Regions from separate parts of the Glutamicibacter sp. PAEs-4 genome, predicted to be linked through region 3. Evidence: riboswitches for the same ligand, from Rfam matches in the RefSeq annotation. Region 3 holds a riboswitch; each other region holds the start of a gene.
The links. A riboswitch is a leader RNA that binds a small molecule or an ion and turns the genes downstream of it on or off. The one in region 3 is predicted to bind S-adenosylmethionine.
Positions count from the first base shown of each region.

Region 1: it holds a riboswitch for S-adenosylmethionine, as region 3 does, so the genes downstream of both, ACR9WD_RS03435 (O-acetylhomoserine aminocarboxypropyltransferase/cysteine synthase family protein) here and ACR9WD_RS01410 (ABC transporter substrate-binding protein) in region 3, are expected to answer to the same signal.
Region 2: it holds a riboswitch for S-adenosylmethionine, as region 3 does, so the genes downstream of both, ACR9WD_RS02925 (hypothetical protein) here and ACR9WD_RS01410 (ABC transporter substrate-binding protein) in region 3, are expected to answer to the same signal.

Region 1 covers NZ_CP195017.1:722,430-729,271, reverse strand. Annotated here, with positions in the region: partial or broken gene ACR9WD_RS03460 (IS256 family transposase) at 1-505, opposite strand, end outside; gene ACR9WD_RS03455 (MerR family transcriptional regulator) at 618-929, opposite strand; gene ACR9WD_RS03450 (Hsp20/alpha crystallin family protein) at 1,058-1,492, shown strand; gene ACR9WD_RS03445 (hypothetical protein) at 1,884-2,123, shown strand; gene ACR9WD_RS03440 (cystathionine gamma-synthase) at 2,387-3,592, opposite strand; gene ACR9WD_RS03435 (O-acetylhomoserine aminocarboxypropyltransferase/cysteine synthase family protein) at 3,589-4,896, opposite strand; SAM riboswitch class I at 4,985-5,075, opposite strand; gene ACR9WD_RS03430 (LysR family transcriptional regulator) at 5,308-6,249, opposite strand; gene ACR9WD_RS03425 (DUF1852 domain-containing protein) at 6,372-6,842, shown strand, end outside.
Region 2 covers NZ_CP195017.1:607,375-614,216, reverse strand. Annotated here, with positions in the region: gene ACR9WD_RS02940 (hypothetical protein) at 29-445, opposite strand; gene ACR9WD_RS02935 (cupin domain-containing protein) at 581-1,147, opposite strand; gene ACR9WD_RS02930 (DinB family protein) at 1,279-1,866, shown strand; SAM riboswitch class IV at 1,934-2,047, shown strand; gene ACR9WD_RS02925 (hypothetical protein) at 2,063-2,329, shown strand; gene ACR9WD_RS02920 (VIT1/CCC1 transporter family protein) at 2,384-3,487, shown strand; gene ACR9WD_RS02915 (LOG family protein) at 3,553-4,743, opposite strand; gene ACR9WD_RS02910 (SNF2-related protein) at 4,830-6,842, shown strand, end outside.
Region 3 covers NZ_CP195017.1:284,758-291,599, reverse strand. Annotated here, with positions in the region: gene ACR9WD_RS01415 (ABC transporter permease) at 1-882, opposite strand, end outside; gene ACR9WD_RS01410 (ABC transporter substrate-binding protein) at 898-2,529, opposite strand; SAM riboswitch class I at 2,648-2,738, opposite strand; gene ACR9WD_RS01405 (sigma-70 family RNA polymerase sigma factor) at 3,070-3,621, shown strand; gene ACR9WD_RS01400 (anti-sigma factor family protein) at 3,618-4,295, shown strand; gene ACR9WD_RS01395 (COG4315 family predicted lipoprotein) at 4,378-4,881, shown strand; gene ACR9WD_RS01390 (extracellular solute-binding protein) at 5,316-6,344, shown strand; gene ACR9WD_RS01385 (ABC transporter permease) at 6,341-6,842, shown strand, end outside.

The DNA of each region.
Region 1 (6,842 bases), 440 kb from region 3:
CGGACTTGGTGACCTTGCGCAGCTCATAGTTCATCGACTCAATCGCATTCGTCGTGTAAATGACCTTCCGCAACTCGGGAGGGAACTCCAAAAACGGGGTGAACCGCTCCCACGCGTTGCGCCAGGTGGACACCGCCGATGGATACTTCCTGCCCAGCTCGGATGCCTCGAAATCATCCAAGGATTTCAGCGCGGATTCGATGCTCGGCGCCGTGTAAATCGTCTTCAACTGCTTGCTGACCGCCTTGCGGTCACCGTAGGAGACAAACCGGTTCGCCGCCCTGATCAGGTGCACCACGCAGGTCTGCACGGTTGCCCGCGCCCAGGTCGCCTCGATCGCCTCGGGGAACCCGGTCAGTCCGTCGCAGCAGGCAATCAGCACGTCCTTGACCCCGCGGTTGGCCAATTGCGCGCAGCCTTGCGCCCAGAACTTCGCGCCCTCGTTCTCGGTGACCCAGATGCCCAGCACGTGCTTGATGCCTTCCACGGTGACGCCGATCAGCAAGGGCCACTGCCAAGTGCTCGAGCAGAACGTGCACCTTCAGGCTCCGCGGCGCCTAGGCAAGAATTCGTCGGCACCCTGCCGAGAAGCATAGACCCTCAACGGTCTTGATGATTCAATCCGCGCCTTGCCGATGAGACTGCTTTGCAAGTGCCTTACGCAACGCCTCATTTTCAGATTCCAGCTCCAAGATGATGCCAATGCCCGCCAAATTCACGCCTCGATCAATCAACTCTGAGATTTGCTGCAACCGAGCTAAATCCTTGGCTTGATACCTGCGCGTGCCACCGCTGGTACGTGACGGGGTGATCAAACCACGTAACTCATACAACCGCACTGTTTGCACACTCACTCCCACACTCTGGGCAGCGGTAGCAATCGAATGCGATCCAGCAACAGGAACGGATCGAGGCGAATTTTTTGTCATTTTTTACTTTCAATAGGCTTGCATGAACTCAGAATCCCATGCTATAAAATCTACATCGTTAGACATAGATCTAACGGAAAGTGAATTGCAGCATCGTAGAGAGTCACACCAGAAAGGAATGAGTTCAGATGATGCAGACCGAGGTACTTCGCGATTTCGACCGCTTGGTACAGCGAGCTTTCAACACCCAGCTCAGCTCCGAACCTGTCCACCCAATGCCAATGGAGGCTTGGAAGGACGACACCGGATTTCACGCTGAGTTCGACCTGCCAGGGGTCGACGCCGAGCAGATCGACATGGCAGTGGAAAAGAACATCCTGACCATCCGCGCTGAACGCGCCAAACCAGGAGACCGCCAGCACATCGCCGGCTCGGAACGACTCTGGGGCCATTTCACCCGGGAACTTATCCTTGGGGATCATTTGGACACTGAAAGTATCCAGGCCACCTACGTGGATGGCGTGCTACGTGTCGACATCGCTGTCGCCGAGAGTGCCAAACCTCGCCGGATTCAGGTCGCGGTCGGCCAAGGCAAGAAGAACCCCAAGGAAATCACCAGTTAACCCAAGAAAGGCCCCTTGGAGGCCTGTGCGGAGATGATGTGTCATGTCTGCCCACATTGATTCGGAACTTGATCCGCTGGTCGCTGATGACGAGTTGCTTCTGGCCATATACGAGCTCGAGCTATCCACAGCTTCCCGTCAGCATCAGCCGCCTCGATCGCACCTTTGCACCTCGATCGAGGATGTTCCGCGGCCCAGTCAGCGGTGCCCGGAAGGAACCAACGCAGTACGAACAATTCAACGTTCGGTGCGTCGGGCGGGTCCCGTCCGGGTGTATTCACGCTCGCCACCGAACAAGAGATGACTCCCGGGGAAACTTTTAAGGAGTGGTTGATTCGGGGGTGCGTCCGGAACGCACCGGACGCACCCTGGCAACGAAAGGATCAGCACCATGCGTGAATCATTGCTCAACGTCCACCTCAATGACGAGCAAATCGAAGTTCTCAATGCTGCGCTGTGCGCCTACCGAGACCATTTCAGCGAGCTTCTTGAGTTGAACGAAGAAGCAGAAGGACCGCAAGCTCGCGAGAACAACAAGTACTGGCAGAGCAAAGTCCACGCGATTCAAGAAATGATCGATCAAGTCAACGACTCACTGTATGGTTCCCAACCCCGGGAGGTGCCTCAATAACACCCAGACATTCCGCCACCGCACACTATTCACCTATCTGCCTGTTGACCGTCGACCTTCGAGTGTTGGAATAGGCGTTTCGAGGCTAGGTACCGTGTTTAGGAGACTGATCGAATATAGGTCTTCGAGCCGGCGGCCCGCTGCAGCGCGTGCTCCGCGATCCTGCGAATGTTCTCGCGGACCGTGGAGCACGCGCAAGGTTTGCCGTCGCATTGTGCACGCGGGCCTTCCTGAGCGGAAGGCCCGCGTGCTGCAACGGCAGGTCAGGCGGTAGCCAGACTGCGGTGCTGGATGCTGTGGGCCTCAGAAGCCTTCGCGGCTGCGGCCAGCCCGCGTTCCAGATCGGCAATCAGGTCCTCGGGCTCCTCGATGCCTACCGAGAGGCGGACCAGGTTGGCCGGGATCTCCAGCGGGGTGCCGATCAGCGAAGCGTGGGTCATTTCGCGCGGATAGCAGACCAGGGATTCCACCCCGCCCAGGGACACCGAGAGCTGGAAGTATTCCATGGACTCGGCGAAGGCGCGGGCCGCGGCCTCGTCAGCCAGCTGCAGCGAGAGGATGCCGCCGAAACCGCGCTGCTGGCGCTTGGCCAGCTCGTGGCCCGGGTGGCTTTCCAGCCCGGGATAGTAGACGCGGGCGACCTCGGGACGGTCATCGAGCCAGTGGGACAGGGCGGATGCGGTGGCGCAGTGGCGTTCCATGCGCAGGCCCAAGGTCTTCAGCCCGCGGGCGGCCAGGTAGGAATCCTGCGGACCGGAGACCGCTCCCCCGGCGAACTGCTGGTAGCCGACGGCTTCGGCCAGCGATTGGCCGCGGTGCAGGTGGTCGGCCACGATGACCGCGCCGCCGAGGACGTCGGAGTGCCCCCCAATGTACTTGGTGGTCGAGTGCACCACCGCGTGCGCTCCGAAGTCCAGCGGCCGCTGCAGGTAGGGGGTGGCGAAAGTGTTGTCCACGACCAGCAGGGCGCCGTGCTCGGCGGCGATGGCGGCCCAGCCGGCCAGGTCGGCGATGCCCAGCAGCGGGTTGGACGGGGTCTCCACCCAGAGCAGCGCGGTGTTCGGGCGCAGTGCGGCACGCACCGCATCCAGGTTGGTGATGTCCACCGCCGAGGAGCTGATCCCCCATTTGCCGTGCAGCTTGGAGATCAACCGATTGGTGCCGCCGTAGCCGTCGGCACCGAGGATGATGTGGTCGCCCGGTTCAAGCACGGCGCGCAGCAGGGCGTCTTCGGCCGCGATGCCCGAGGCGAAGGCGAATCCAGCGGCGCCGCCTTCCAGCGCGGTGAGCTGATCCTGGAAACCGTCGCGGGTCGGGTTGGAGCCGCGGGAGTATTCGTGCCCGGAACGCAGCACGTTAATGCCGTCTTGGATGAAGGTGCTGGTCTGGTAGATCGGCGGGACGACCGCTCCGGTGTGCGGATCCTTGTGCTGGCCGGCGTGCACAGCGAGGGTGTTGAAGCCGCTCATGCGAAGCTCACTTCCTTGGTGTCGGCGGTGGTCGCGGCCAGCGCGAGATCCAACGACTGGGTGATATCCGCCAGCAGGTCGGCCGGGTCTTCCAGTCCCACCGACAAACGCAGGGTGGAGGTGTTCAGGCCGGCGTCGGCCAGTTGCTGCTCCGAGAGCCGGCAGTGCGTCATGGTGGCCGGGTGCGAGATCATGGTGCGGGTGTCCCCCACATTGGCGGCCAGCGAAATCAGCTTGAGCCCATCGATCACCGGGGAAACCAGGGATGGGTGGGCCAGCTCGATGGCTACCACGCAGCCGGTTCCCTTCGGCGTGAGCTTCTTGGCCAGCTCGTGGCTGGGATGCTCGGGCAGGGCGGGGTGGTGGATGGCGGCAATGCCCGGATACTCGGCCAGCGCGTCGATCAGCCTGGTGACGCTGCGCTGCACGTGGGCGGCGCGCACCGGCAGGGTCTCGATGCCGGCAAGGATGCCCTGGGCGCTGGCCGGGGCCAGGGTCGGGCCCAGATCGTGCAGGAATTTGGAGCGGACCAGCATCGTGTAGGCACCGGCACCGTGGCGTTCGAGCAGCGAAGTGTTGTTCAGGCGTACTCGCGGGGCGGCGATTTGCGGCCAGCGTGCGGTGTCGGAGAAATCGAACTTCCCCGAATCCACGACGATCCCGCCCAGTACCGAGCCGTGTCCGGCCAGGCCCTTGGTGGCCGAGTGCACCACGATGTCGGCGCCGAGTTCCAGCGGCCGCACGTTCAGCGGGGTGGCCAGGGTGTTATCCACCACCACCGGGATACTGTGCTCGTGCGCGATCGCCGCAATGGCCGGGATATCGGCCACGGTACACAGCGGGTTGGAGACCGATTCCAAGAAGAAGGCGCGGGTGTCCTCCTCGACGGCCGCGGCCCAGGCGGCCGGGTCGGCCTGGTCGACAAAGCTGATGCGGATGCCGAAGTCGGCGAAGGTGTCGGTGAACAGATCCACGGTGCCGCCGTAGAGCGAGGAGGAAGCCACAATGTGCTTGGGTCCCTGGGTCAGGGCCAGCAGGGACAGGGCCACCGCGGACTGGCCGGTGGCGGTGGCCACCGCCTGGGCGCCACCTTCCAGTGTGGCCACCCGCTGCTCGAGGATCGAGACGGTGGGGTTGCCGGTGCGTGAGTAGGTGAAACCAGCCTGGCGCAGCGCAAACTTCTCGATCGCTTCGGCGTGCGACTGGAATTGGTAGGCTGCGGAATTGTGCAGTGGTGGCAGCATCGGGCGGAACTCTCCGCTCGGGCGATACCCTGCGTGGACCGCGTCGGTTCCTTGGCTCATAGCTCCTCCTCGATTCTCTGCGAGGGAGTGCACCGATAGGCATCGTGCGGCAACACGAAGCACAGCACGCAAAAGCGCGTTCGGAACTGCTCCATCGTTCCTGGCAGTAGCACCTTTCGGTTTCCCGATGGTTGCTGCGACGTCAACGAGCCAGATCTCTTAGTCGCTCTTGATGGTTTGTTGTTCTTCCATGGTTGGGCATGGTTCCCAAAGCGTGCAAGCGCTATCGGGCCGCCGGCTTCATACAAGGTCGCTACGCTTCATATGTCGTCTAGTTGTCATGATGACGTGGTGGCTGACGCCACTTTATGACGCACAGAAATGGGAAGAACCCGGAGAATTTCGCGGTTTTTCCTGAAGTTTATGACGATGAAGCAGTGATCAATGACTGATAGTTACGCTGTTGGCGGCTCAGTCGAGCACTTCCACCCCGAAGCTGGCGACCACCGCGCGGACTTCTTGCAGGTAGCGCTGGGCCTGATCGGTGAGCGGGATCGCGGCGTGATCGATCCAGCCGATCTCGATGCGCTCGTCGATGTCCAGCGGGATAGCAACGATGGAGGGATCCAGCTCGTCGCTGATGATGCCGGTTGAGATCGTGTACCCGCCCAAACCGATCATCAGGTTGAAGATGGTGGCGCGGTCCGAGACCTGGATTTCGCGTTGGCTGGAGTGTGTGGAGAGCACTTCCTCGGCGAAGTAGAACGAGTTGTTCGCACCTTGGTCGAAGGTCAGCCGAGGCAGGTCTTCGAGGTCTTCGAGCGTGACTTTTGCACGGCTGGCCAGCGGGTTGCTGCGCGAAACGAAGATGTGCGGATCGGCGAGGAACAGCGGATGGAAGACCAACCGGGATTCGCGCAGCAGCTTGTCGATGACCTTCCGGTTGAAGTCGTTGCGGTAGAGGATCCCGATGTCGCTGCGCAGGGTGCGCACGTCCTCGATGATTTCCTCGGTGCGCGTTTCGCGGAGCGAAAACTGGTACTCCTCGGCCCCGCTGGCCTGGACCATCCGGACGAAGGCATCCACCGAAAAGGAGTAGTGCTGGGTGGAGACGCCCAGCAGTCGACGTGCGGAAGGCCGGCCGAGGTAGCGGTGCTCCAGCAGCTCCACTTGCTCCAGGACCTGCCGGGCGTAGCCAAGGAATTCTGCGCCTTCGGCGGTGAGCGTCACTCCCCTGGCCGAGCGCGCCAGCAAGGTGCGCCCCACCCGAGATTCAAGCTCCTTCATCGCCGCGGACATGCTGGGTTGCGCGACGTAAATCAAATCGGCGGCGGCCGAGATCGACCCCTCCGAGGCCACCGCCACAAAGTATCGAAGTTGCTGCAGTGTCAGACCACTCGTTCCCTGAACCATAGATTGAGTCTATATGAATTCATAGTTATATCGAGTTACCTGATATCAAGAATCGCCCTGCATGATTGACGCAACGACTTTCCCTCGGCCTGCCCAGGCCTCCCAAATACAGATTGGCCATCATGGCAGATGCATTAAATTTCAGCATTAGCACCACCAGATTCGACGAAAATTACTCTCCTTCGGCGAATTCTCGAACCACGACAAACTTCGCTAATTTGGCACGCGGCGAGCGCCGCGAAGAGAACCTTCGCAATGCCCTGACGATGATCAACCGACGGTTCAATTCCTTGGCCCACTGGGACAATCCCCAAGGTGACCGCTATGAGCTGGAGCTTGAAATCCTCTCCGCCAATGTGCATTTTTCTGCCGATAATACTGATCAGGAATTTCCACTTTTAGAAGTGCTTGAGACCACGATCGTGGATAAACTCACCGGCAATCGGTCGCAGGGCATGGTCGGCAATAATTTCTCTTCTTATGTCCGCGATTACGACTTCAGCGTGGTGCTCCCAGCATCGTGTAATGACAGCGGAGCTCCGGTGCTTCCAGAAGATTTTGGCGATCTCCACGGACAGCTCTTCCAACATTTC
Region 2 (6,842 bases), 320 kb from region 3:
TTCAGGCCATTTCATCCAAACCGGGAGCTCAGGCCGCCTCAGAGCCCTTCTTGCTGGCATTCACCAGCGCCCGATCGACCTCATGGATGCCCAATGCGAAGCCCGCGGACATCACCAATGACTTGATGGTCAACTCGGAAAGGTCATCGGCCACGTACACCAGCTGGATCGGGCCGGCCAGGATGAGCAGGATGGCGGTCCACAGCGCATAGGTCCAGGAGGTGCGCGCCTGCGCCATCTGCGGGAAACGGGCACGCCGGCGAATTGTCCGCACGCCGATGGTCACGATGACAACAGCGAGAATCACGGCGCCGAGGAAGAAGAAATTGCGCTGGGTGCGGATCCAGGTCAAGGTGGTGCCGACAAGAACGCCGAAAAGCACCGAAGCCCACCAGCTGATGCTGCGCAGCTGGTCCTGCGTCGCGGTTGGTTCGCCTGTCTTCACGCCTCTCCCATCGCCAATTGTTCCGAGCGCCCGGAACAACGCATCGTTCCTAGAATACGCGGTTGCCCACCCCGCCAGCGAACGCGCAGCCGCATCGCGCCGAGCGTGCCGCCGCAGCGGGCGCAGGGGTTGGGCTCAGGAGAGGATCAGCGTCCAGGTCACCACGGCCGGCTCATCGGAAGGGTTCTGCCAGCTATGCGGCTCGCGGCCCGGGAAGGTTACGGTGTCGCCCGCCTCAAGCTCCAATCGCTGGTCGGGCAGGATCAGGATGAATTCTCCGGCGATCACGTGCAGCACTTCCAGCTCGCAATCCATCGAATACAGTTCCGCTTCGCCAGTGCCCCTCGGCGCAATCTCGGCGCGGATCATCTGCAGCCGCTTTTCGCTGCGCGGGGTCACCAGCTGCTCGGTGATCCCGTCGCCGCCCAGTGAAACCCGCGGCGCCTGGTCCAGGCGCACCAGTTTCGTTTCCGGGACTTCGAAAAGCGTGCCGACCTCGATGCCCAGCACCTCGCACAGGCGCAGCAGCGTCGCCACCGAGGGGCTGGTCAGGTCGCGTTCCACACGCGAGAGAAAGCCCTTGGTCAGCCCGGAGAGCTCTGCGACCTGGTCAATGGTCATGCGCTGGGTCTGCCGCACCCCGCGCAGCCGCGCACCGATGTTGATCGCAGCACCGGTTGGTTCAACTGGCAAGGTTTTCATCGTTTGGCTCCATCAACGTCGTGTCCGGCAGCGGCATCCGCGGCGGCTTCACCGCCTGCGGGGCAAGTTTACCAATGGTAAACACGCGGTGTCCCCTACCGCGGGCCGGCCGCGATCATTAGACTCTGTCCATGGACAGCACCAAGGACAGGCTCTGCGGGTATCTGGGCGAGGCACGCGAGAATGCGATCTTCAAGGCCGAGGGCCTGGCCGAGCAGCTGGCCCGCACCCCGCTCACCCCTACCGGCACCCATATCCTGGGCGTGCTGCACCATCTGGTGATCAACGAATACGAGTATTTCGGCACCTGCCTGCAGCGCGAGGCCAACGACGCCTATGTCCGCGAGTTCATCTCGCCTCATGATCCCGACGCTGATTTCCTTCCGCCCGCGGACATGGACGGGCAGCAGCTGATCGGCCTGTACCGCAAGGCCATCGCCTTCGCGGACGAAGGCATCGCCGCCTTGGCCCTGGATTCTGCAGTGCACGTCCCGTGGTGGGGGCCGGCCGGGCATACCACCTTGGATCATCTGCTCATCCATGCCTTGGCCGAGACCTCCCGGCATGCAGGGCAGCTGGATATCATCCGCGAGCAGCTCGACGGCCGTGCCGGCTGGACCGCGACGCTGGATTTGCTGCCCGGCTACACCACGGCGCAGTGGGCTGAACACCGCCAGAAGCTGCAGCAGCTGGCCGATTCCCTGGCCCCGGAGAACTGACCGGAAGTCATATTACGCAGTACGGCTTCATCTGGCGCCGCATGCGGCGGTACGCTCGGAATTGTTGCTTCACGAGACGCGGCGCCAAGCTCCGACTGGCCGCGCACCAACCCCAAGTTCATGGGTGGTTCGGATGAAGAAGCGGTCCGCGCATCAACTGGTGCACGGGCAAGAGCTCGCCAGAGAGTTGATATCCATGGCTGTCCCGATTCTTCCCATCATCGACCGCCAGACCGGCCAGGTGCAGTTCACCGCCGAGGGCCGCTGGTGCACCCGCTACGTTGCGGACCCGCTCCAGCTCGAACGCCTCATCGCGCGCTGCTCCCGCCGTCCGGCCTTCGACCCGGACACCTCAGAATTGCTGCTGGTGGTGCCGGCGGCCGGGAATCCGGCCGGCAGGCGCCATGCATTTAGCCTTGCCAAATTCCCAAGTTCAGGGGCGCTGGCTAAAGTGGAAAGCTGAGCCGATCCACGGGTTTCCATGGGAAACCCCACGTTCCAGGAGAGCCTTTTCGAGATGCCACAGCACCCAGTCGCCGAACCAACCAAAGCGCAGATCCAGCGATGGCGCAAGTATCTCGCCGATGAAGTCGCCGAGGGCGCCATCTACCGCGCCCTGGCGGAAAAGAAGTCCGGGCAGGAACGGCAAATCCTGCTGGGCCTGGCCGAAGCCGAAGCGCGCCACGAATCCCACTGGCGCACCATGCTCGGCGAGCATGCCAAGGAAGTCCGACCGTCGCTGCGCCGCACCATGCTGCGCTTCCTCGCCCTGCACTTCGGGTCGGTGTTCGTGCTGGCCATGGCCCAGCGCTCCGAGAGCAGCTCCCCCTACCGCAATGACAAGGACGCCACGGCTCAGATGGCTGCCGACGAGCAGGTCCACGAGGAAGTCGTCCGGGCCCTGGCCACGGCAGGACGCGCACGGCTGTCGGGCAACTTCCGCGCCGCGGTCTTCGGCGCCAACGACGGGCTGGTATCCAACCTGGCATTGATCATGGGCATCGGCGCCACCGGCGTTTCTTCGGCCTTCGTGCTGTTCTCCGGCATTGCCGGCTTGCTGGCCGGAGCGCTGTCCATGGCGGCCGGCGAATACGTTTCGGTGCGTTCCCAGCGCGAGCTGCTGACCGCCTCGCGGCCCACCCAGGTCACACTGACCGCAGCCCCGAACCTGGATCTGGACGCCAACGAGCTGGTGCTGATCTACAAGGCCCGCGGCATGAGCGACGAGGACGCCGAGCACCGGGCCGCCGAACGCATGGGCCTGTTCACCTGCGACTGCAACCCTGATTTCTCGCTGAACCCGGAAGGCCGCGGCGAGGAGCTCGAGAAGGAGCACCAGGAGCTGGGCTCGGCCACCGGGGCGGCCACCACCTCATTCCTGCTCTTCGCTTCCGGCGCGGTGGTGCCGATCCTGCCCTACATCTTCGGCCTCTCCGGGCTGGCCGCGATCATCGTGTCGGTGGCGCTGGTGGGCATCGCCCTGATGATCACCGGCGGCATCGTGGGCCTGCTCTCCGGAGCCTCCCCATTCAAGCGCGGCTTGCGCCAGCTGGCCATCGGCTGGGGCGCGGCGGCCGTCACCTACTGCCTGGGCCTGATCTTCGACGTCAGCGTCAGCTAATACTCCGCTTGGCATCGAAAATGCCGGGACAGCTTCGGCTGTCCCGGCATTTTCGATGCCCCGGACTAGTTGTCCTTTGCCGGCCGGGTCCGACGGCGCAGGGTTTCCATGGACTGGATGAACGCCAGCGCTTCCTCGGCGGTGTCCACCAGGGCGATCTTCTGCTCCATCACGCGTTCCTTGGCCAGTGCCTGGAGCAGCGGCCACGCGGGCAGATCCCGGCTCCAGTAGTCGCGGCCGACCAGCACCATCGGCACCACGCGGGCACCGGTGGCATAGTAGTTCTCGCAGGCATCCTGGAAGATTTCCTGGACCGTGCCGGCAGCCCCGGGCAGCACGACCAGCCCGCCGTTGGACTGCTCCAGCAGGATCGCCTCGCGAATGGAATTGGTGAAGAACTTGGCGATCCGGGTGGCAAACAGGTTCGGCGGCTCATGGCCGTAGAACCAGGTCGGCACGCCCAGCGACTGCCGCTTGCTGGGGAAACGCTCCTTCACCATCAGGGCGGTTCTCGCCCAGCCGGTGCGCTGGTGGATCGCATCTGGCGCTTCGGCGAGCATCTGCAAGGCCGTCGCGATGTCATCTGCCCCATAGTCGGCCAGCCACGCACCGGCATTGGCCGCTTCCATGGCTCCTGGCCCTCCCCCGGTGGCCACCGCGTAGCCAGCACGGGTAATCATGCGCCCGAGCTCCAAGGCCTGCGCGTACTGCGTGGTGCCCCGGTTCATCGCATGCCCGCCCATCACCCCGATGATCGGAGTGTCCTTGAACGTACCCTCATACACCTCCGAGACCAGCGCATGGCCAATGTGGTGATCGTGCAGGGTCCGGGCCAGCGCACTGTGATCGCTGTCGGCATTCGCCGCCGCATGCTGCTGGGAGTACGCATATATTTTGGCATCGGGCACCTGCTGGTAGGTCTGCGTCCAGATCCCCGAGTACAGCTCTTCTGCCGTGTACAAGCCGCGGGCTCCGGTCTCGAACGGCAGCTGCGCCCCCGAGCTCATGCACAGCCCGCCCGTCGCCTGAACGATCTGCTGGCCTTGGGCGGAAAACTGGCAATCGATAAACAGCGCTTCGGAAAGATCCAGCGATTTCAGCACGGTATCCCGTTCGCGCAGATCCACGCGGTGCACGCGCCAGCCTTTTCCGTGGGCATGGTGGGAAACCAGCGCTTCAGCGGCGAGGCGGTCGAATTCGACGAGCGAGGTGATGTTCACTGCTCGGGCTGGAAGGTAGGGCCACACGTGGGACATGCGTCAACGCTACGTCATGGATAGTGATTATTCACAGAAGGGCCCTTCAACTTTCGCGACGGCCCGGAACGTGAAACGATGAGAGGATGACTGAATCTGTTCCACCAACCATTGACGCCCGCCATTTACTGGCTTTTCTGGGCAACGTTCCTTTCTTCTATGGAAAGAACCTGGCCGCAGAAGCAAATTCCGTGGTTGACGTGGAATTCGATGAGAACACCGGGCAGATCGAGGGCACAGTCACCGATTCCGGCGAAGAATTCTCTCCGATGATCCAGGTCCACTTGGAGGGTGGCGAGTGGAAGATCGAATCCTGCGAGTGCACCTGCGACGCGCCAGGCATCTGCTCTCATATCGCGGCTTTGGCCATTACCTCCAATAAGATCGCCTCCCAGCCTCGCCCGCTGCCGGTCCATGAAGAGAAGCCGGACACCGTGTGGTCAAAGCAAATCGATTCATGGTTCGAGGAGTCCGAGCCGGGCCCGGCTGACGGGCTGCTCGGTTCGCAGCACGATCCGGTGGTGCCGATGGCGCTGCAGTTCCTGCTCTTCGATTCGAAGGACGCCACCCAGCAGCAGCAGTGGATGCCGACCGGGACCATCCCGCACCCAACCCGCAACAAGCGCTTCCGCTTGGGCGTGCGCCCCATGGTCCGCAATGCCGAAGGCCGCTGGGTGCGCGGCCAGCTGCGCTGGACCACCCTGGGCTTCAAGACCTACGGCTGGAACCTGCTGCGTGCACAGCACCATTGGTTCACCCGCTTCGCCTCCATGGCCCGCAGCGACAGCCAGTTGCAGTTCAAGGTGGACGAAGACTGGCTGTTCCTGGACGAGTACGCTTCCGAGCTGCTCTGGCCGCTGCTCGAACAGGCTGGCGAGCTGGGCATTGCGCTGATCACCACCCGTTCCGAGCAGCGCGTGCGGATCGTTGATCCGGCCAGCTTCAGCATGCAGGCCTCCCTGGATGAGCAGCAGCTGCAGCTGGACGGCGTCCTGCACATCGCCGGGCAGGATCTCGTGCTTGATCCGGAGGCGCCCAGCGGTGTCATCGCCGAGCATGGTTTCTATGCGCAGATGGCCCAGCCCGATGAAATCTGGCTGGCTCCAAGCACCGAGCCGGTTCCCGACGCGCACCGCCGCTGGTATATCGACCGCCGCCCGGTCACCGTGCCCGCACCGGAGATCAACGACTTCTTCGAATCCTCCTACCCTCGCCTGGCTCGCCGTTTCGAGCTGCGCAGCGTCAGCGACGAGCTGGTCCTGCCGGATCTGAAACCTCCCTATGTGCACGCCACCGTGGTCTACAAGCGCGAATTCAACGAGAACAAGGAACCGAACGACACCGCCGCGCTGGACTTCCAGATCCGTTACCCGGGGATCCCCAGCGACCAGGAAGTGTACGACGTGGAGGCCGAGGAACTGCTCCAGGCCGCCGTGCATGAGGTGTTCCTGGAGCATGAGGAAGCCGGCAACCCCAACCTGTCGCCGAAGTTCTACGCACGCGATGACACCATTGATTTCGTCACCGAGATCCTGCCCGCGCTGGAGCGCCTTCCGGAGGTCCAGCTCGTCGAGCAGGGCACCCGGCCGACCTTCCGCCAGCTGCGTGAACTCCCCCAGCTGAAGATCAATGCCGTGAATCATGAACGGACCGACTGGCTTGATCTCGGCTTGCTAATCACCGTAGGCGACCATGAGGTTCCCTTCTCGCAGATTGTCGAGGCCATGAGCAATGGCCAGATGAAGCTCCGCCTGCCGGATAACACCTGGTTCTCGCTGAACCACCCGATGTTCGCCAAGCTCAAGGCGCTGGTTGACGAAGCCCAGGCGATGAACGACAAGCCGAAGGAGGGAGACCTGAAGCTGACGGTCTTCCAGATCTCGATGTTCGAAGAACTGGACGAGATGGCTGAAGGCATCGACGGCGCTGACCTGTTCATCGCACGCATGCGTTCGCTGCTCAAGGTCGCCGAGGCCCACCATGCCCAGGTTCCGAACACGCTGGATGCCCAATTGCGTCCCTACCAGGTGGAGGGGTTCCACTGGCTCTCCCGCCTGTACGAGGGCGGCTTCGGCGGCATCCTCGCCGATGACATGGGC
Region 3 (6,842 bases):
CACCAGCAGGTTCACCAGGGTGAAGGCGGCCGCGGTGAGCAGCACCAGCCCCTGGACCAGCGGGATGTCCTGCACGGTGACCGCCTGCAGCACCAGCTGCCCGAGCCCGGCCCGCGCGAACACGGTCTCGGTGATGACCGAGCCGGCCAGCAGGGTGCCGATGGTGATCCCGGCGATCGACAGGGCGGCGGGAGCCGCGTTCTTCAGGGTGTGCCGGAAGAAGATCCATCCCTCCCCCGCCCCCTTGGCGCGCAGCACGTCGATAAACGGCTGGGCTTGGATGTCCTGCACGCTCTTGAGCAGGACCTGGGCGATCGGGGCGCTGAGGTGAATGGCCAGCACCAGGATCGGCAGGGCCAGGGACATGAAGGAGCCATCCGGGAACAGCGACATCACGCCCAGCTGGACCGCCAGCAGCTGCAGCAGCACCAGGGCCAGCCAGAACACCGGGATGGAGATGAACAGCGGCGGCAGGTTCAGCAGCGCCCGGCGCAGCCCGGCGCCCCGGGCCAGGGTGGCCGCGGCGACTAGCGCCACGGCCAGCACCACGGCCAGCGCGAACGCGCTGCCGGCGAGCACCAGGGTGGAGCCAATCACCTCGCCGATGCGGGTGATGACCTGCGAACCGGAGGACAGCGAGTAGCCGAAGTCCCCGCGCAGCAGCCCGGCCAGCTGGGCCAGGTACTGCAGGTGCAGCGGCTGGTCGTAACCGTAGTAGGCCTTCATCCGCTCGATGGTCGCCGGGTCGGCGGCCGCGTCGGTGGACAGGAAGATGGTCACCGGGTCATTCGGCAACGCCTGCACCGCCAGGAAGATCGCGGTGTAGGCCAGCCAGATCACCAGCAGGGCCTGGCCGATGCGCTTGAGAATGTATCCGCCCATGTCGCTTTGCTCCGATCAGCCGTTGGACTTCCAGGCGCCCTGGAAGATCGGGGCGGTGCCGGAGGTGAATTCGACGTGGGCGTTCGCGTTGGCGCCGTAGACCTGGACCTCGTCCCAGAGCACCAGGGTCAGCGCCTTGTCCAGCACCAGGGCCCGCTGCTCCTGCTCGATGAGCTTCAGGTGCTCGGCCTCGGTGGTGGCGGACTGCTCACGCAGGAACAGTTCGTTCAGCTCCTTGTCGGCGTTCAGGGTCTGGGAGTTGTTGGCCGGGCCGTACACGGGGCCCAGTCCCCCGTAGGCGAACTGGCGGGTGCCGAAGAACTCGACCTTGTCATCGACCAGCGCGGTGGCCAGGAAGGTGTTGTCGGCCGCGCGGTTGACCAGCTTCACGCCCAGTTCGCGCCACTGCTGCTCGATCAGCTCGAAGGCCGGCTTGATGACCACCGAGTTGTTGGAGGTGGACACGGTGATTTCCAGCTTCTTGCCGTCCTTCTCGCGGATCCCGTCGGCGCCGGGAACCCAACCGGCCTCGTCCAGCAGCTGCTTGGCGGTTTCGGGGTCGTAGGCCAGCTCGGCGGACAGGTCCACGAAGCCCGGTGCCTGGCGGTTGAGGATCGACCCCGAGATCACATAGCTGTCCGAGAGCACGGTGTCCTTCAGGGCCTGGCGGTCGATGCCGATCTGCAGCGCCTTGCGCACCTTGACGTCGGCCAGCTTGCCCGATCCGATGCGCACCGCCGCGTGGTTGGCGGTCAGGTCCACGCCCTGCGCGGCCAGCACCTGGCCGCCGCCGGCGGCCAGCGCGGCCTCGTCGACCGGCTGCAGCCCGCGGACCAGGTCAACCTGGCCGGACTGGGCGGCCCCGGCACGGTGCGCGACCTCCGGCAGGTACTTCACCACCAGTTCGTCGAGGTAGGCCGCGCCCTGGTTCTCGGCGGTTTCCGGGGCCCAGGCGTAGTCCTCACGGGCGGAGAAGACCACTTCCTCGTCCGGCTTCTCCGATTCGAAGACGAACGGGCCGGAGCCGACGATCTGCGCGATCGAGGACTGCCCGGCGTTGTCCAGCTTCAGCGTTTCCGGGGCAACGAGCCCGGCGGTGACCGACGAGGTGGCACGCAGGAAGTTCGCATCCGGGCGCTTGAGCGTGACCTTGACCTGGTTTTCGCCCACGACCTCGGAGGACTCGTAGGCGCCGAAGTCCACGTTCGGCTGGATCTGGGCCTTCTTGATGCCCAGGCCCAGTGCGTCGAGGTTGGCCTTGACGGCCTTGGCGTCCAGCGGCGTGCCGTTGGAGAAGGTCACCCCGTCACGGATGGTGAAGGTGTATTCGGTCTTGGCCTCGTTGGAGCTGAAGTCGCTGGCGATCCAGCCCACAAGCTTGCCCGACTCGACATCGAAGTAGGTCAGCCGGTCAAGCACCGAGTTCAGCACGTTGGCCTTCTCGTAGAAGCGGGCCGCCTGGGTCTGCCAGTTGTTGATCGGGGTGACTTCGGCGTAGACGAAGCTGCCGCCCTCGACCGGCTCGCCGGCGGCGGCCGGGGACTCATTTGCCGGGGTGGCCGCGCTGTTCCCGCCGCAGGCGGTCAGCGACAGGCCCAGGGCGGCGATCAGTGCGGTGGCTTTCAATGCGAATCGTGTTGGCCGCATGTTTTCTGTGTTCCTCTCGGTAGTGCCCGAGGATCACGCCGAAAGCAGGCCCAGCTCCGCCAGGGGCGGACGGGCGGGACGGATAGTCCCACCCATGGACCGTTGCGAAATCTAGCAATCTCCATCGGTCCTGGCCTTAGCACCGATCCCCCGCGGGGTGGTTGCTGCGACGTCATCGAGCCAGGTCTCTCGGTCGCTCTGGATGGTGTGGTGCCCGGTGTTTTGCGGGCAATTTCAGTGTGCGGCCGCTCCCGACATGTGACCAAGCATGTCTTCATGAGCTCGTCACAAAGTCATCCGGGGACTTACTGGGGCGCCTGAACACCATGGAAGTCGCGTAACATCCGGTCACATGACGCGAGCGTGACGCCGGAACCGAATTTTCCTTGACGGATGGTGAGTCCGCGATCATAATGCCCGACGCCGGCCGGCGGGTCCGATCTGCCCGCACGGTCCGACGCCGGAGTGCGGAAACGATGCGCCGGCGGCACGCCTTCCGGGCCCGTTGAACCATTTGCCAGGCTGTACCGTGACAGGTACATGGAAAAGCTGTCGGCCGGCACGGCCGCAAACCAAAGGGGATTCGTGGAGGATCGGGACGCAGCGACGCTGCGCCACATGCACGAGCTGCACGCGGCGGATTTGTGGCGTTACGTCTACTCGCTCACGCGGGACACCTACCAGGCCGAGGACATCGTCCAGGAAACGCTGTTGCGCGCCTGGAATTCGCCGGACCTGCTGCGCGAACGAGCCGAGGCGGTGCGCGGCTGGTTGTTCACGGTGGCCCGCAACCTCGTCATCGACCAGGCCCGCAGCGCCAGGTCGCGACACGAGAAGTCCAGCGACCTGCTGCCGGAGAACCCGGCGGGCGACCACGCCGAGCGGGTGTTCGACGAGATTCTCATACGTGATGCCCTGGCCACGCTCAGCCAGGCGCACCGGCAGGTCGTGGTGCTGGCCTACTATGGGGCGCGCAGCACCCACGACATCGCCGCGGAACTGGACATCGCGGAAGGGACGGTCAAGTCCCGCCTGCATTATGGGATGCGGGCCTTGAAATTGGCATTGCAGGAACGGGGGGTCACGCGATGAGCGAGCACGACGAGGTTTTCGAGTGGGATGCGGCCTACGTGCTCGGTTCGCTCAGCCCGGCCGACCGGCGCCGGTTCGAGGCGCACCTGCAGGACTGCGAGCGCTGCCGGCAGTCCGTGGCCGAGCTCGGTGCCCTGCCCGGGCTGCTCTCCCGTGCCCCGCACCCGCCCGCGGAACAGGACTCGACTCCCCAGCCGCCCCTGGACCTGCTGCGCAAGACCCGCGAGCGTCACCTGGCCCGGCGCCGGCGGCGCACCACCAGGATCTTCGCGCTTGCCGCGGCGGCGGGCCTGGCGCTGGTGCTGGCCATCGGCGTCCCGCTGTCACTGCGCCCGCAGGCCCCGGCCATGCTGCTCAGCCTGCAGCCGGTGTCGGGACAACCGATGACCGCGCAGGTGGGCATGGACCAGGTCGCCTGGGGCACGCGGCTGAAGGTGAACTGCGATTATCCGCAGGGCTACTCCTTCGGGGACGAGAACGAACCGTGGTCCTACGCGCTGTTGGTGACCGACACAGCGGGTGCCACCATGCAGGTGTCCACCTGGAAGGCGGTGCCCGGCCGTGAGATCACCCTGGAGGCGGCCACCTCCCTGGCCATGGACCAGATCTCCGAAATCCTGGTGCAGACGCAGTCGGGCGAGGAGGTCCTGCGCGCCCCGGTGCCAAAATCTTAGGAAGATCGGTGAACCTTTGTGATCGGAGTCTCGTGTTAAGCGTGAACCGCACCGTGCGGTCACGCGAGAAAGGACTGACCCGATGAAGACCCGAATCATGACAACGAAGCTGGCCGCCGCGGCCGCACTGGCTCTGCTGCTGGCTGGCTGCGCGAACGGCGGCGGCACCACGACCGAGGAATCGGCTCCCGCCGGCGGGTACGACGCGCCCTCGGCCAGCAGCTCGATGGCGGCGGAGGGGGTCACCTCGCTGTCGACCGCGGAAACCGAGCTGGGCCAGATCGTGGTGGACGGCAAGGGCATGACCGTCTACCAGTTCGACAAGGACACCCAGGGCGCGGACACCTCGGCCTGCACCGATGAGTGCCTGACCGCCTGGCCTCCGGTGCACGGCGAGGACGTCGAGCTGGAGGGCGTCACCGGCGAGGTCGGTACCATCACCGGCAACGACGGGCAGCCGCAGCTGACCCTGAACGGCTGGCCGCTGTACTACTTCGCCTCCGACAAGCAGGCCGGGGACACCACCGGCCAGGGCGTGAAGGACGTGTGGTGGGTGCTGGATCCGGCCGGCGAACCAATCAAGTGAGTTCGCTGGGCGCACGATGTCCGGGCGGGGCGTGACGGGTCGCGGATCGGCTCCCGTCATGCCCCGGCGCCCGGCCCGGCGGCCTTCGCCCGGCCATGAGGCCCGTCACAATCGGAGGCGGTGCCCGGCCGTTCATGCAGCGCCCAAACCGGCCGTCCAGCGCCTTCCGGCGGACCCGCGGCGAGCTTGCCGCCACGTTTGCGACTTCGGCCGGACTTTTTCCGCACAGATCACCGTCGTGCACGAGCGGCAATCCGCAACGCCATCCCGTGGCGCAGGCCGGTAGCGGACCGCCGTCGATCCCTCGCCGATGCTGCGGAAATTCCCGAAATGACGGGGATCGAAGAGATTACGCCATGATTTACACTCCCTAACTGGTTCGGTTAGGCTACCCTTGTTCGACATCATTCGCATCGTGTCCCGAGGAGAGCCCCATGCCCCGCCCCAAACTGCTTGCCGCCCTGGCCGCCCTGGCCGTGCCAACCATGGCATTGACCGGCTGCGGGGTCATGGGCATCGGCCAGGCCCCGGCAGACCTGCAGATCTACTCCGCCCGTCATTACGATCTGGAGGGCGCGTTCGGCGACTTCCAGGACCAGACCGGCATCACCGTCGAGTTCATCTCCGGGGATGACGCGGAGCTGCTCGAGCGCATCAAGGCCGAGGGCGAGAACTCCCCGGCGGACGTGTTCATGACCGTGGACGCCGGCAACCTGTGGAACGCGGCCCGCCAGAACGTGCTGGCCTCGGTGGACTCGGCCACCTTGGAGCAGGCCGTGCCCGAGGACCTGCGCGACGCCGAGGGCCGCTGGTTCGGCCTGGCCATGCGGGCGCGCACCCTGACCTACAACCCGGACAACGTCGACCCGGCGGACTTCGATCCGGCCGACAGCTATGCCGGGCTGGCCGACAAGCAGTGGAAGGGTCGGTTGTGCATGCGCGACGCGACCTCCTCCTACACCCAGTCGCTGGTCGCCAGCCTGATCGACCTGCACGGCCGCGACAAGGCTCTTGAGATCGTCAAGGGCTGGGTGGCCAACGACGTGCAGATCATGGGCAACGACATCCTGTTGCTGGAGGCCATCGACGCCGGGGCCTGCGACGTGGGCATCAACAACCACTACTACCTGGCCCGCACCCTGGCCGAGAACCCGGACCTGAACGTGAAGCTGTACTGGGCCAGCCAGCAGGGCGCCGGGACGCACGTGAACATCTCCGGCGCCGGGGTGGTCGCCAACTCTGACAACCCGGAGCAGGCCCGCCAGCTGATCGAGTGGCTGGCCACCACCGGGCAGAACTCCTTCGTCGACGGCAACCACGAGTTCCCGGTCAAACCCGAGGTCAAGCCGGAGCCGCTGATCGCCGAGTTCGGAGAGTTCAAGCGGATGCCGCTGAATGCGGCCGCCTACGGCGACCTGAACGCCGAGGCCATCGAACTGCTCGCGGAGGCAGGCTACAAGTGAGCCTGCCCGAGACCCTGGCCCGTCCCGGGTCCAGGGCGCCTCGCCGCCGGCTGCTGATGGCCGGCGGCCGCCCCGCATGGTCGCTGGCCGTCGTGCTCATCGCCTGCTTCGTGGTCGCCCCGGTGGCCGCGGTGCTCATCCAGGGGCTGGGCAGCCTCACCCAGGAGGCCCTGCCGCGCGACGTGTGGGCCATGATCGGCACCACCGTCGCGCTGCTGCTGGGCGTCGGCGCCGGCACCCTGCTGCTGGGCGGCGGGCTGGCCTGGCTGGTCACCGCCTACCGCTTCCCGCTGCGCGGGCTGCTCAGCTGGGCGCTGGTGCTGCCGCTGGCCATGCCCGCCTACATCCTCAGTTTCGTCTTTTTGGCCACCTTCGACGTGGGCGGGCCGGTGCAGTCCCTGCTGCGCTCGCTGCTGGGACCCGGTGCCTGGCTGTCGCAGATGCGCTCGCTGCCGGCGGCCATCGTGGTGATGTCGCTGACCCTCTACCCCTACGTGT